One region of the Blautia sp. CGZ-1-C1 genome, then DNA from elsewhere that is predicted to be linked to it. Evidence: a T-box and tRNA genes for the amino acid it is inferred to sense, from the RefSeq annotation. Region 1 holds a T-box; the other regions hold tRNA genes.
What was found. The T-box of region 1 lies ahead of thrS (threonine--tRNA ligase). A T-box ahead of a tRNA ligase gene usually reads a tRNA of that ligase, here a tRNA-Thr.

Region 1 (4,829 bases):
AGAAAGTATGCGCAGCCTGCGATACATATCCGGTACCTGGTTTCCAGGGCGTGACACCGTTAGAGTATAAATGTGATCAGTGTGGTGAGTGTTATCTGAACCTTACCGGCGGAATCTGCCCGATCACAGCATGTTCCAAGAGTCTTGTAAACGGCCAGTGCGGCGGTTCCAAGAATGGCAAATGCGAAGTGGACAGCGATATGGAATGTGGATGGGAGCGCATCTACAGACGTCTGAAAGAGATCGGACGCCTTGATCTGCTGAAATGCCCGACACAGATTCATAATTTCGCAACAGATGATGATGTGAAATAATATAGAAGCATAAGTTACGATACTGTTCACTTAGAATTGCAGCGCGGATTTATATATAGGGCATAAGGCCGGAATATTTGAGCATTGTATGAGTATTGCAGATATGCTTTGTAGTTATGTTTTGTGGAATGTATATAAATGGAGTGGACAGTATTCAAGATTAATTATATTGATTGGAGTAATGTACAATGAAAATGAAAGAATTATTCGATCGTGGTGAATTTGTAGTTTCTGCAGAGGTGGGACCGCCAAAAGGAATCCATGTGGATGAGCTGGTAGAAGAAGCCAAAACTTATCTAAAAGATGTTCATGCAGTTAACGTAACAGATAACCAGTCTTCTGTTATGCGTCTTGGATCTTCTTGCTATGTGTAAGGTTCTTAAGGATGCCGGTATGGATCCGATTTTCCAGCTTGCATGCCGTGACAGAAACCGTATCGCTCTGGAATCTGACCTTTTAAGTGCAGCAATGCTTGGTATTGAGAATATTCTTTGTCTGACAGGCGACCATACAAAGATGGGTGATCACCCACAGGCAAAACCGGTATTTGACCTTGATTCCGTATCCCTTCTTCACACAGTGAAGCTTCTGGAATCCGGTGTAGACCTTGGCGGAAATGAACTGGTTGGTGAGCCGCCTAAATTCTCCAAAGGTGCTGTTGTATCTCCATGCAGCGACTCCGTTGATGCACAGCTTGCAAAGATGGAAAGAAAAGTTGCAGCAGGTGCAGATTACTTCCAGACACAGGCTGTATTTGAGCCGGAGAAATTCATCAAATTCATGGAGAAAGCAAAACAGTTCGGAAAACCGGTACAGGTTGGCATCATCATTCCGAAATCCGCTGGAATGGCTAAATTCATGAACAACAACGTTGCCGGTATCCACGTTCCGGATGAGATGATCGAGGAACTCAAAGCCGACAAAGAAAAGACAAAAGCAGGTATCACAGGTGTTGAGATCGCCGCACGTATCATCAAAGAGTGCAAGCCATATTGTCAGGGTGTACATATCATGGCACTTGGCTGGGAATCCAAGATCCCGGATCTGCTGAAACTGGCTGAGATCTGATTTTTACGAGGAAATTAGCCGAATCTGTTATCTGGTATAGGACCAGATAGCGAAAGCGGATTACAAATATCCGCCAGACATTGAGATTATAAGGTAATTGAACTGAGATATATCATAAAAAGTACATGAGGAGCTGCCCTGTTCACATATGAAAATGTATGTGGACGGGCAGCTTTTTGTATTATATCTTTATTGTTCACTTTGTTTGCAGCAAGACACTTTGTAATGTAAAAATATGAATCTCTTTGTGCAAAACCTAAGGAGTATTGTATATCACGGAATCGTGAGAACAGTAATTTTTAGGTTACTGTTCACACTCCACTATTCCGCGAGGTGTTTTGGCATGAATATGCCAAAATCCCGAGACATACCGCGCGAATTTATGCGATTAGCATAAATTCTGTGCATCGCGAAGCGTGTTGCTGTGAACGGAGTGAACAGTAACATTTTTAGCATTTTGATGATTGACAAATTTATTCTTCAAGTTTATAATAGGCGGCAGAAAAGATAAGAAAGACCAACACGCTGAAGAGAAGAGTACGCTGAGAAACGTTACAGAGAGAAATGCATTTTGGTGCAAGCATTTTATCGCGAACCAGCCGAAGACCACCTCTGAGTGACTTTAATACAGTCCGGTGATTCCGTTACCATCAAATGAAGTGGTTCTGATAAGACAGAACAATCGGGGTGGAACCGCGAGTATATGATATCTCGTCCCCTACAGTATTTAACCGTACTGTAGGGGACTTTTTTTATTTCTTTCTTTTGCCCCTTTGCAGTACAAAAGCACCGGCAGAAATTTTTTAAGAAATTCTGCTATATATTTTGGATTGGCATGCTGTACTATAAGTCAGTGTGCATCTGAAAAATATAAAAACAAATTATAAAAAGGAGATAATGACCATGATCGTAACATTAAAAGACGGCTCAAAAAAAGAATACGCCGAAGCTAAATCAGTAATCGACATCGCTTACGACATCAGCGAGGGACTTGCACGTGCAGCCTGTGCAGGAGAAGTAAACGGAGAAGTTGTTGACTTAAGAACAGTTCTTGACAGTGACTGCGAATTAAACATCCTCACAGCCAAAGATGAGAAGGGACTTGCAGTTCTTCGTCATACAGCATCCCACGTACTTGCTCAGGCAGTACAGACCTTATATCCGGATGCAAAGGTTGCTATCGGACCTTCTATCGATACAGGATTCTACTATGATTTCGACTGTCCTCCATTTTCCCGTGATGACCTGGATGCAATCGAAAAAGAAATGAAGAAGATTATCAAAAAAGGCGCAAAAATCGAGCGTTTCACAAAATCAAGAGAAGACGCCATTGCATACTTCAAAGAGAAAAACGAGCCATATAAAGTAGAACTTGTGGAAGACCTTCCAGATGGAGCAGAAATCTCCTTCTATTCTCAGGGAGACTGGACAGATCTCTGTGCAGGACCTCACCTTATGAGCGTAAAAGGCGTGAAAGCATTCAAGCTTCTCTCCTCTTCCAGCGCTTACTGGAGAGGCAGCGAAAAGAACGCAATGCTGACACGTATCTACGGAACAGCTTATGCTTCCAAAGATGAACTGAAAGAGCATCTTGAGCAGATGGAAGAAGCAAAGAGACGTGACCACAACAAACTTGGCCGTGAGATGAAAATCTTTACAACTGTAGATGTAATCGGACAGGGACTTCCGCTTATCATGCCAAACGGTGTCATCATCATGCAGGAACTTCAGCGTTGGATTGAAGACGAAGAGACAAAACGTGGCTATGTAAGAACCAAAACTCCATTAATGGCTAAGAGTGATCTTTACAAGATTTCCGGTCACTGGGATCATTACAAAGACGGTATGTTCGTCCTCGGAGATGAAGAAACAGATAAAGAAGTATTTGCACTTCGTCCAATGACATGCCCATTCCAGTACTATGTATACAAAGCTGAACAGCACAGCTACCGTGACCTGCCACTTCGTTACGGTGAAACATCTACTCTGTTCCGTAACGAGGATTCCGGCGAAATGCATGGTCTGACACGTGTACGTCAGTTTACGATTTCTGAAGGACATCTGATTGTAAGACCAGACCAGATGGTGAAAGAGTTCAAAGACTGTATTGCACTTGCTCAGTACTGTCTGCAGGTTCTCGGCGTAGAAGAAGATGTAACTTACCATCTTTCCAAATGGGATCCGAATAACAGAGAAAAATATATTGGTGAACCGGAAGTATGGGAAGAGACAGAAGGCCATATCCGCCAGATGCTTGAAGAGCTGAATATTCCATTTACAGAGGATGTCGGAGAAGCTGCATTCTACGGACCTAAGGTTGATATCAACGCCAAGAACGTATACGGAAAAGAAGACACAATGATCACAATCCAGTGGGATGCTCTTCTTGCTGAACAGTTCGATATGTACTATATCGACGAAAACGGCGAAAAACAGCGTCCATACATCATCCATCGTACATCCATGGGATGTTATGAGAGAACACTGGCATGGCTGATTGAGAAATATGCAGGTATGTTCCCAACATGGCTTTGCCCGGAACAGGTTCGTGTCGTTCCGATTTCCGAGAAATTCCACGACTATGCTGCCAAAGTTGAAGCACAGTTAAAAGAAAACGGAATCCGCTGCTCCGTTGACCAGCGTTCCGAAAAGATGGGCTACAAGATCCGTGAAGCACGTCTTGCAAGAGTTCCATATATGCTCATCGTTGGTGCTAAAGAGGAAGAAGAAGGCAAAGTTTCTGTAAGAAGCCGTTACCTTGGCGATGAAGGAACGAAAGAACTTGACGACTTCCTTGCAGCAATCAAAGAAGAAATCAAGAATAAGACTATTCGTAAGATTGAAGTTCAGGAAGAGAATAAATAATTTGTATCTACAAGCATTGTATTGTTACGAAGAGGAAAGCAGGGACTAAAAACAGCCCCTGCTTTTTCTTGTTATTGTTAATTTCAAGTATCGGGGCATACTCATTAGATGGTTAAAATGCCAGCGTAAACGTGACGTTATTGAGCGTGAATATGCTTAAAAGACAAGATATTCGGTACGGCTTTACATCAAATATAATTGACAAATAGTTTGAGGATGCTTACAATAGCAGATAAGTGGTCTCTGCCGGATTGCAGTAGTGAATAAACAGAAGTTGACTTAATGAGAGCAGAGTGAATCAAGCAGGAAAGGAATTAGACAAATGAGCAATTGGGAAGCAAACGTCCGTAAAGTAATACCATATACACCAGGTGAGCAGCCAACCCAACCGGATATGATCAAATTAAATACAAATGAGAACCCATATCCTCCGGCACCTGGAGTGGAGAAAGTACTTAAAGGTATGGATACCGATACCATGAGACTTTATCCGGATCCGGCAGCGGGAGATCTGGTACATGCGATCGCACAGAATTATCATTTAAAAGATGAGCAGGTTTTTGTGGGAGTAGGCTCTGATGA
Region 2 (4,829 bases), on a different contig from region 1:
CCATGAAATCCTCTCTCTCAATATAAAGTTCTCTGCCAAATGGCATCTTACGTGTTCCAAGTTCTTCGTTCTCCATATTATTCGTAGCTTCCAGATACTCAATTTCACCTTCCGGATAGTTATCGATCACAAGTTTGATCGGATCAAGGATTGCCATCAGACGCGGACGTTTCAGTTTCAGGTCCTCGCGGATACAGTACTCAAGCATTGCGTAATCAACAGAGCTGTTTGCCTTGGATACACCACAAAGCTCAACAAACATCTTGATAGATTCCGGTGTGAAGCCACGACGGCGCAGTGCTGCGATGGAAACCAGACGCGGATCATCCCATCCGTCTACAATTCCTTCTTCTACAAGTTTCTTGATATAACGTTTACCTGTGACAACATTTGTCAGGTAAAGTTTTGCAAATTCAATCTGTTTCGGAGGCTGCGGATATTCCAGTTCTCTTACAACCCAGTCATACAGCGGTCTGTGGTCCTCGAATTCCAGTGTACAGATGGAATGTGTGATTCCCTCGATTGCATCTTCGATCGGATGAGCGAAGTCATACATCGGATAGATGCACCATTTATCGCCTGTTCTGTGGTGTGTCATATGAGCAACACGATAAATAACCGGGTCTCGCATATTCATGTTCGGAGATGCCATATCAATCTTAGCGCGGAGTACTTTCTCTCCGTCTGCATATTTACCCTCTTTCATCTCCTCGAAAAGCTGAAGATTCTCTTCAACAGTTCTGTTTCTGTATGGGCTCTCTTTACCTGGCTCTGTAAGTGTTCCGCGGTATTCACGGATCTGATCTGCTGTCAGGTCGCATACGTATGCTTTTCCTTTCTGGATCAGCTTTACAGCAGCTTCATACATCTGGTCAAAATAGTCAGATGCAAAGAAAAGTCTGTCTTCCCAGTCAGCACCCAGCCATTTGATATCAGCTTTAATAGATTCTACAAATTCGCTTTTCTCTTTTGTAGGGTTTGTATCATCAAAACGCATGTTGAATTTGCCGTTATACTCCTGAGCAAGGCCATAGTTTAAAAGAATAGATTTCGCATGACCGATATGAAGATATCCATTCGGTTCCGGCGGAAAACGTGTATGCACGGTGTCATAAACACCCTCTGCTAAATCTTTATCAATAATATTCTCAATAAAATTCTTGGAAACTGTTTCGTTCTCCATCTTTTTCCCTCCTGTTTTCGTATTTTATACATGTTTCATGTCACTGCATTATCTGCCCGTACCCACAAAACCAGTATATCCGTTATTTTCAGTTATAATATAAGTACATTTTATTAACTATATTGATTTTCCTTCTATTAAGCACAAACGAATGAATTTATATTATCATTGGAAATTCCATCTGTCAACTGTTTCCACAATGGTGGCAAGCCTTATTTTATGCACTATTGAGGCTGATACTGACATCTGTTTTGCCATTTTAAGTTTCCGGTTTTCTTGACGAAATCTGTGTTAACACTTATAATTATCTCAATATATACGATTATACCAATATATTCAGGAGGTGCAGCAACATGAGTAACGCATTGCCAATCGAAGATTTAAGCAAAACTTACCTCGAACATTCTATGGTAATTAACAACTTCGTTATTAAAATTGGAAGTCAGATTAAAGATAGTCTTTGTCGTGTTTTTGGTGACGGTGTTCAGTACGAATGGCGTGAAAATGACGACAAAGTAATCATTCCTGATGTATCAATCATCTGCAACCTGAGAGATCGTAAAAACATTTCTTTTACCGGCATTCCTCGCTTTGTAATGGAGGTTTTATCCAATGCCACTGAAGAATATGACCGCCACGAAAAAATGGATATTTACTGTAAAGTCGGTGTTTCTGAGTACTGGATTGTTGACTGGAGAAAAAAATCTGTAGAAATTTATCTTTTTGACTTTAAAGAAGATGGTACTGGTTATCCGTATCTTTATAAAACAGTTACCGCTCAGAATAAAGAAGATTTACAACTGGTTATGTTTCCAAACTTGAAGATAACTTTTGATGAGCTATTTGATATTGGGGAATATTAACATTGTCAATGGGACTGCTGTCCGATTGTTAGCGTTGAATATTCTACCTGAATCCATTATAACATAGCCCAAAAGGAGCGTGATTGTATGGCTTTATCTAAAGAAGAATCTTATACCATTGAAGATATCTATGCTTTGCCAGACGGAGAAAGAGCCGAGCTTATTGATGGACACATCTATTATATGGCACCACCAACCTATAAACACCAGAAAATCGTTATGGAACTCTCCGCTTCTATCCGTAATTATATAAAACAACACAAGGGATCTTGTGAAGTGATTCCTGCACCATTCGCAGTACATCTTGACGAAGCAAGTAATACCTACGTAGAACCGGATATTTCTGTAATCTGTGATAAAAATAAGCTTGATGATAACGGTTGTAATAATCTTCAGCATCTTAATGGATGTACACTGGTAGAATGCTTTTGCTCCGATTTTTCTTATACTTGATGGTAATTCTCTCAGAAATCAATCTCTGTTTCCAGAGGAACACGGGTCTTCGACACTTGTGAGGCAGATAAATAGCAATAGTCACGGGTGCAGATTATTAAAGAGAATAAACCTATCAACTGAGCCATTTTGGGAAATAAGGCATAAACCAACGGGATAGTTTACGTTACTGTTCACTCCGTTCTCAGTAACGTAGCCAAAATTCATTCCAGATTGCCTGCGGCAATGGAATTTTGGCTTGTATGTCTCGGGATTTTGGCATATTTATGCCAAAACACCTCGCGGGATAGTGGTGGTGTGTGAACAGTAACTATTTTACTCTTTTTTATTTTTTCAGACTCATCTGCATATTGATTTCATGATCTGCATATGCTATAATGCCAGTAGGCAAAAGGTATTAAAGTGTTTATAACAAAAAGAATGAAAGCCCTTGAAGTTGCAGCTTCTTGGGCTTTCTTCTTATTGTTAGGGCAAGGCCCTGTAATTATTGGGTTTGACGGGTGTTTTTTGTTAATTTACCTGCAAAAGTCAGGTTTTGATTACTTTTGAGGTACCGAGGTTCAAGAAATCCTTTATTTTCAAGCATTAAAAAAAGCTGATGACGGGAATTGAACCCGTGACCCCTTCCTTACCAAGGAAGTGCTCTACCTCTGAGCCACATCAGCATCGTGTCGGATTTACCGCTCACATTTGGATATGTTACCAGAACTTAACCGTATTGTCAATCCCTATTTTTTAACTTTTTTATTTTTATAAAAATTACCTTCAGTTAAAATTCTGTATTTTTTATTTACGGAGCTGTTCCAGTTGTTCTTTTATTTTGGTGCGGATTCTGCGGAGTGCGTTGTCTATAGATTTTGGTGTTTTTCCCATAAGTTCGGCAATCTCTCCGTAGCCGTTTCCTGCCAGATAGTATTCCAGTACCTGATTCTCCATTGGGCTTAATGTGGTAGTGATCTCTTGTTCCAGATTCTCAACGTTTTCCTGGTCGATGATGATCGATTCCGGATTTTCTACCCAGGTATCACCAAGATGTTCTTCGTTCTCTCCGCCCTGCTCACTGAGAGAGACATATGAGTTAAGCGGCTGATGTTTCTGCCTGTTAGAACTCTGGATTGCATTGTAAATCTGTCTGTCCACGCATATGCCCGCAAAAGTCTGAAATGTGGCATCTTTGTCCGGCTGGTAGTCGCGGACTGCCTTAAACAGTCCGATCATACCTTCCTGTATCAGATCATCATTCTCCCCGCCTATCAGGAACATGGTCCTTGCTTTCTTGCGGACCATGTTCTTGTATTTTTCCATAAGATAGTCGAGAATCTCTGACTCTCCGTTTTTAAAGCGAAAGATTAATTCTTCATCCTTGATTCCGTCATACTGTTTCATCAATTTAAACCTTCCGTTTTCCATAAATCTTGCTATTAACTGAAACAATTCTATTCTGCTGCACAACCAATACGCTATTTACACCAAAACAGATTAACCACATAACCCTCTAATAACTAATGTAAATATGGCACTTATTTCTTCTGCATTCTCTGACGTACGATCTCATAGCCGAGTACGCCTGCTGCTACTGATGCATTCAGGGAATCAATATCCCCCTTCATCGGAATAGATGCTACAAAATCACATTTCTCGCGAATCAGTCTGCTTACTCCCTCACCTTCGTTACCGATCACAACTCCGATCGGACCTGTAAGATTCAGGTTATACATAGTTTCTCCACCCATATCTGCGCATACAAACCACACACCCTGCTCTTTCAGCTCATCAATGGTATGTCCCAGATTTGTCACTTTTGCAACAGGTGTATAGTTTAATGCACCTGCTGAAGTCTTGGCAACTGTAGAGGTCAGTCCTACTGCACGTCTCTTCGGAATGATCACGCCATGTGCTCCTGCCAGGTTTGCAGTACGGATGATTGCACCGAGATTATGAGGATCTTCAATATTATCCAGAATAAAGATAAATGGATCTTCCCCTTTTTCCTTTGCTTTTGCAAGGATATCTTCTACGCTTGCATATTCATAAGCAGCTACCTGGGCGATTACGCCTTGATGCGCACCTGTCTCACTTAACTGATCCAGACGCTCTTTTGCCACATAATTGATAATCGTATCTTTTTTTCTCGCCTCTCTGGCAATAGTGCGGACTGGTCCATCCTGGCATCCATCCAGGATAAACAGCTTATCTACACATTTACCGGAACGAAAAGCTTCCAGGACTGCATTGCGTCCTTCTATCTGTTCACTCATATCTGATCCTCTCCGATTCCAGCACGGACCAGTTCTATGATCCTGCCGAAATCATCTTTTAAATATAAATAT
Region 3 (4,829 bases), on a different contig from region 1:
CAAAACCTGCTGATCATCAAAATTCTTGGTCAGATTTTTTAACTCAATCAGTTTGTTCATCATCTTTTCCTTCCTCTGAATGTATTCTGTTTTTTCTCTGTTTTTTATAATCCGGCTGTTCCAAAAGCATCTGCCGGCTGTTCAGAATGTTCCTAAAAGCTATAACAATTACTTTTTCTTCTTTGTTATCAGTGAATAAACAATAAAAATAACCAGTGTAGCTGCCAGCAATATGGTACATAACGCATTGATTTCCGGCGTCACTCCTGTTTTCAGCTGTGTGTACACCTTGATCGGCAACGTAGACAGACGCGGTCCGTTTACAAAGATACTTATTACCACATCATCCATGGACATGGCAAACGCAAGCAGCGAACCTGAAATTACAGCCGGCATAATTAAGGGCAGCGTAATATCCCGGAAAGCCCTGAACGGTCCTGCACCCAGATCCCTTGCCGCCTCTTCCAACGCAGGGTCCATTCCCGCCAGTCTTGCCTTCACTTCCATCAGAATATAAGGCACACAGAATATCGTATGACCTATTAACAGTGTCAGCATGCCAAAAGGCAGGTTCAACATATAAAAGAATGCCATCAGCACCATACCAAGGATGATCTCCGGTATCATTAACGGCAATATGGAAATGTATTCCAGTGCACCTTTTGACTTCCAGTGAATCCTTGACAGGCCAACTGCGCCCAGAGTACCGATCACTGCACTAACCAGACAGCTTAATACCCCAAGGATCAGACTGTTTACCAGTGCTTCCAGCATTGCTCTGTCATGGATCAGTTCCTGATACCATTTCAGGGAAAAGCCTGTAAATTTCACCGGCAGTTTGGATTCATTAAATGAGAAAACGATCACTACTGCAATAGGGAGATACATCAGGAAGAAAATCAGCCCCATATAAAATCCGGCAAATCTTGAATTCTTTTTCATCCGATTCCCTCCAGTTCTCTGGCATTTGTCACTTTCCTGTAGATCATGATCAGTACAGTTGTAAGTACCATCATCACCACAGCAAGTGCTGCTGCAAATGGCCAGTTACTTCCTCTTGTCATCTGATCCTGGATCAGGCTTCCGACAAGTACCACTTTATTTCCGCCCAGGATATCTGCAATAAAGAACAGTCCCATGGATGGCACGAAAGTCAGGATCACACCCGAAAGCAACCCGGGCAGTGTAAGCTTCAGTGTTATGGTAAAAAATGCCTGTATTCTGGATGCACCAAGATCTCTGGCAGCCTCCACATAAGACCAGTCCAGCTTCTCTGCGCTGGAGTATACAGACATAATCATAAACGGGAGTAGCACATAAATCATACCGATCACAATTGCCGGATAGCTGTACAGGATGGACAGCGGTTTCTCAATGATCCCGAGTTTTATCAATACAAAATTCAAAAGTCCTTTTTTCTGCAGAATAATGATCCAGCCATACAGACGAATCAGGGAATTTACCCAGAACGGTGTGGACAACAGAAGCTGTGCCTTTTTCTTTCTGTGCTCCGGCAGCCTCGCCATGAAATACCCGAACGGATAGCCGATCAAAGCGATCACTATCGTACTGGTAAATGCCAGCTTCAGTGATTCCACAAATGTATTCAGGTATACAGGTTCCAGAATATTTCTGTAATTGTCCAGCGTAAATTTCCAGGTCACCCCAAATCCTCTGGACGGCGTAGCAAAACTAAGCGCCACCATATAGATAAGAGGGCATACCACAAACACAATGGTAAAAATGTACAGTGGAAGTGCCATCCATGCAGAACTGTCAGAACGGCTTCTACGCTTCTTCATGAATATCCTCCCTGTCTACCAGTACTGCATCTGCCGGCAGGAAACTGCATCTTACTGTCTGGCCTTCTGCTACGGATGCGTCGATTCCGTATCTGCTGGCAATCAATTGTGTACCATCGCTCAGCTTCAGGGTTACACGAAGCTGACCTCCTGCAAAGTTCTTCTCTGTAACAGTCGCCTGTAAGCCCGATATACTATTCGTATCATGTATATCCGAAATCCCACCTGCCATACTTATATCAACAATGTCTCCGTTATCTGTACCGGTATCACCGATTGCGGCAGCTTCCTGTAACAATACATTTTCACTTCTCACAGCCAGAGTTACGTTCTCTCCTGCTGTAAGGTGCTGTTTTGCCCCTGTATCCTTTGTATCCTGCTGACTTGCTTCAAGCTTTACAATTACCTTGTCATTTCCAATTTTTACGATTGCATTCTGTCCCTGAATACTCTCTGCAACTCCATGCAGGATATTCGCATTTCCTACAAATGTTGCCACATAACTGGTCTTTGGATGATTATAGATCTCATCCGGTGTTCCGATCTGCTCTATACGTCCGTCCCTCATCACCGCGATCCTGTCAGACATATTGATAGCTTCTTCCTGATCATGAGTGATATAGATAAATGTAATTCCCAGTTTCTTCTGCAGATGCTTCAGTTCTATCTGCATCGCACGGCGAAGCTGCAGATCCAGTGCTCCCAGCGGTTCATCCAGAAGCAATACTTTGGGATTATTCACCAGTGCTCTCGCAATGGCAACTCTCTGTTTCTGACCGCCCGAGAGTTCGGAAGGCTTTCTTTTTTCATATCCTTCAAGCTGAACCAGTTCCAGCATCTGAGAAACTTTTTTCCTGATCTCACTCTTAGGAACTTTTTTCAGCTTCAGACCATAGCCAATATTCTCCGCAACATTCATATGCGGAAAGAGCGCATAATTCTGAAATACCGTATTCACATCCCTCTGGTTCGGCTCCAGACCTGTCACTTCCCTGCCGTCCAGCCAGACACTTCCTGCATCGGGCTGTTCCAGACCGGCAATGATTCGCAGCGTTGTCGTCTTGCCGCATCCCGAAGATCCCAACAAAGTAATAAACTCTCCTTTACTGATCTCAAGACTGATATTATCCAGAACTGCTTCGCCTTCTGTAAAACTTTTCTTTATCTCTTTCAGTTCAAGTGAAATCTCTGCCAACTATACTCAGCTCCTTTCATGTAAAAAAGTTACCAACTAAAAAAGATACAAAACCACGCGTAAAAGCTCTCGCCCCTACATCGGCTTATGCCAATGCTGACGCCTGTTACAGTGCCAGTCTCTGCATGGTTTCGCATCTGTATATGTCCATTTTTCCAATTATAGATATATCCGGTCCGTCCTGTTCCATCCAGTCTGCGGGCACTCCTGACCATGATGTCCACATAAGAAAACCGGAAATCAACCATTCTTCTTGATAGATTCCCGGTCATTATTTATTTGGTATAATCCAAAAGTTATATTAAAGGATAGGCCCGAGATTGTCAAGTAAATTTCTCTTTACAATCATTTCAATTCCTACCGGCAATTTTAAGGTACTCACCATACGAACCTCCATAAAAACATAAAAAATCCACTATACTCTGCTTTTCAGTATAGCGGATTTTCTATAAAATTACAATTGCCCAATATCTTTCAAGCTGAAAATGAGACTCGAACTCACGACCCCTTCATTACGAGTGAAGTGCTCTACCGACTGAGCTATTTCAGCTTATGCTGTAATCTGTCAGAAATTGATAATTCTGACAGCCACAGCATTTAGTTTATAATATTATTTCTTCTCTGTCAAGTCCTTTTTGACCGGTATTTTCTCCTCCGTTTTATTCACTATTTGGGGTGCTTCTTTTGTCACCTTTTTCGTCACCGGTTTCACTGCAGTTTTTACAGCTGCTTTTGTTTTCCCGGCAGCCTTGCGTACAGTTCTTGTCTTGGTAATGGATTTCTTGATCTGGCCATGCTCGGCAGCGGGCTTTTTCTCTGTTTCTTCCGGAGTGCAGGTAAAGACTGCCACACCAAGTGCCGGAAGCTTTACTGTGATGGAATACTCTCTCTCATCACACTCAGCCTTCTTCGCTGCTTTCACTCTCGTATTTACTACACCATTACCACCGTACTTTTTATCATCACTGTTAAAGATTTCTTTATATTTGCCGGCAAAAGGAACTCCCACATTGTAGTTTTCATATGGAATTGCCGCGAAATTGCAAACAGCCAGAATAGTTTCTTCCGGTTTCTCTGTCTTTCTCATGAATGCGATCACATTCTCCTCATACTTCATCAGCTGAACCCATTCAAATCCATCATATTCATCATCCAGCTGATAAAGTGCAGAATGAGCAAGATACATATTATTGAGGTCTTTGACACATAATTCCAGTTCTTTCGGCATATCTTTGTCCGGTGCCATCATCTTGCATCCCGGATGAAGCATCATATAAGCATAAGCCTCTCTGATCTGCGCATTCTTCTGTTCTTCACTTCCCGGCAGCCTATCTGCGAAATCCTTCAATGTACCAACATCCCTGCTGCCAAGGGTCAGAATATAATGTTCACAGTATGCATAGAGCATGGACATGGTCAGCTGATCATGGTAATTCTTTCTCTCAATAGGATCCTTGCTCAGATATTCAAGCAGATCTTTTGTCCATCCACCACTCCATTTATAGTCAAATCCCAGATGGTCATTTCCCACACTGTCTGTCAGCTCCGGCCAGAGTCCGTTCTCCTGAGCAACTAAAAGCAATCCGGGATTTCTCTCCTTTATCACAGAATTCAGATGCTTCAGAAATTCCAGAGCATCCAGGTTTTCATTGGTTCCGTAAATATTAGGTGTCCACTCTCCCGGATTTCTGCCATAATCCAGATACAGCATGGCATCCACATCATCCATACGCAGACCGTCAGCATGGTAAACCTCAGCCCAGAAGCAGGCATTGGAAATCAGAAAATCCTTAACCATCGGGCTTCCGTAATTATAGAGCAGTGTTCCCCAG

Region 2: it encodes a tRNA-Thr, which carries the amino acid that the T-box ahead of thrS (threonine--tRNA ligase) is inferred to sense. The anticodon was not compared.
Region 3: it encodes a tRNA-Thr, which carries the amino acid that the T-box ahead of thrS (threonine--tRNA ligase) is inferred to sense. The anticodon was not compared.

What each region holds. Positions count from the first base shown of each region.
Region 1 is NZ_JBWLUT010000160.1:5,136-9,964, reverse strand. It holds gene AC058W_RS14965 (methylenetetrahydrofolate reductase C-terminal domain-containing protein) at 1-314, shown strand, start outside; gene AC058W_RS14960 (hypothetical protein) at 503-688, shown strand; gene AC058W_RS14955 (methylenetetrahydrofolate reductase) at 681-1,382, shown strand; T-box leader at 1,899-2,104, shown strand; gene thrS (threonine--tRNA ligase) at 2,286-4,247, shown strand; gene hisC (histidinol-phosphate transaminase) at 4,570-4,829, shown strand, end outside.
Region 2 is NZ_JBWLUT010000104.1:31,993-36,821, forward strand. It holds gene AC058W_RS09410 (glutamine--tRNA ligase/YqeY domain fusion protein) at 1-1,183, opposite strand, end outside; gene AC058W_RS09415 (Uma2 family endonuclease) at 1,537-2,046, shown strand; partial or broken gene AC058W_RS09420 (Uma2 family endonuclease) at 2,134-2,433, shown strand; tRNA gene AC058W_RS09425 (tRNA-Thr) at 3,093-3,164, opposite strand; gene sigH (RNA polymerase sporulation sigma factor SigH) at 3,286-3,885, opposite strand; gene rlmB (23S rRNA (guanosine(2251)-2'-O)-methyltransferase RlmB) at 4,020-4,757, opposite strand; gene AC058W_RS09440 (Mini-ribonuclease 3) at 4,754-4,829, opposite strand, start outside.
Region 3 is NZ_JBWLUT010000064.1:9,907-14,735, reverse strand. It holds partial or broken gene potA (spermidine/putrescine ABC transporter ATP-binding protein) at 1-63, opposite strand, end outside; gene AC058W_RS04760 (ABC transporter permease) at 169-942, opposite strand; gene AC058W_RS04755 (ABC transporter permease) at 939-1,802, opposite strand; gene AC058W_RS04750 (ABC transporter ATP-binding protein) at 1,789-2,997, opposite strand; tRNA gene AC058W_RS04745 (tRNA-Thr) at 3,475-3,547, opposite strand; gene glgB (1,4-alpha-glucan branching protein GlgB) at 3,608-4,829, opposite strand, start outside.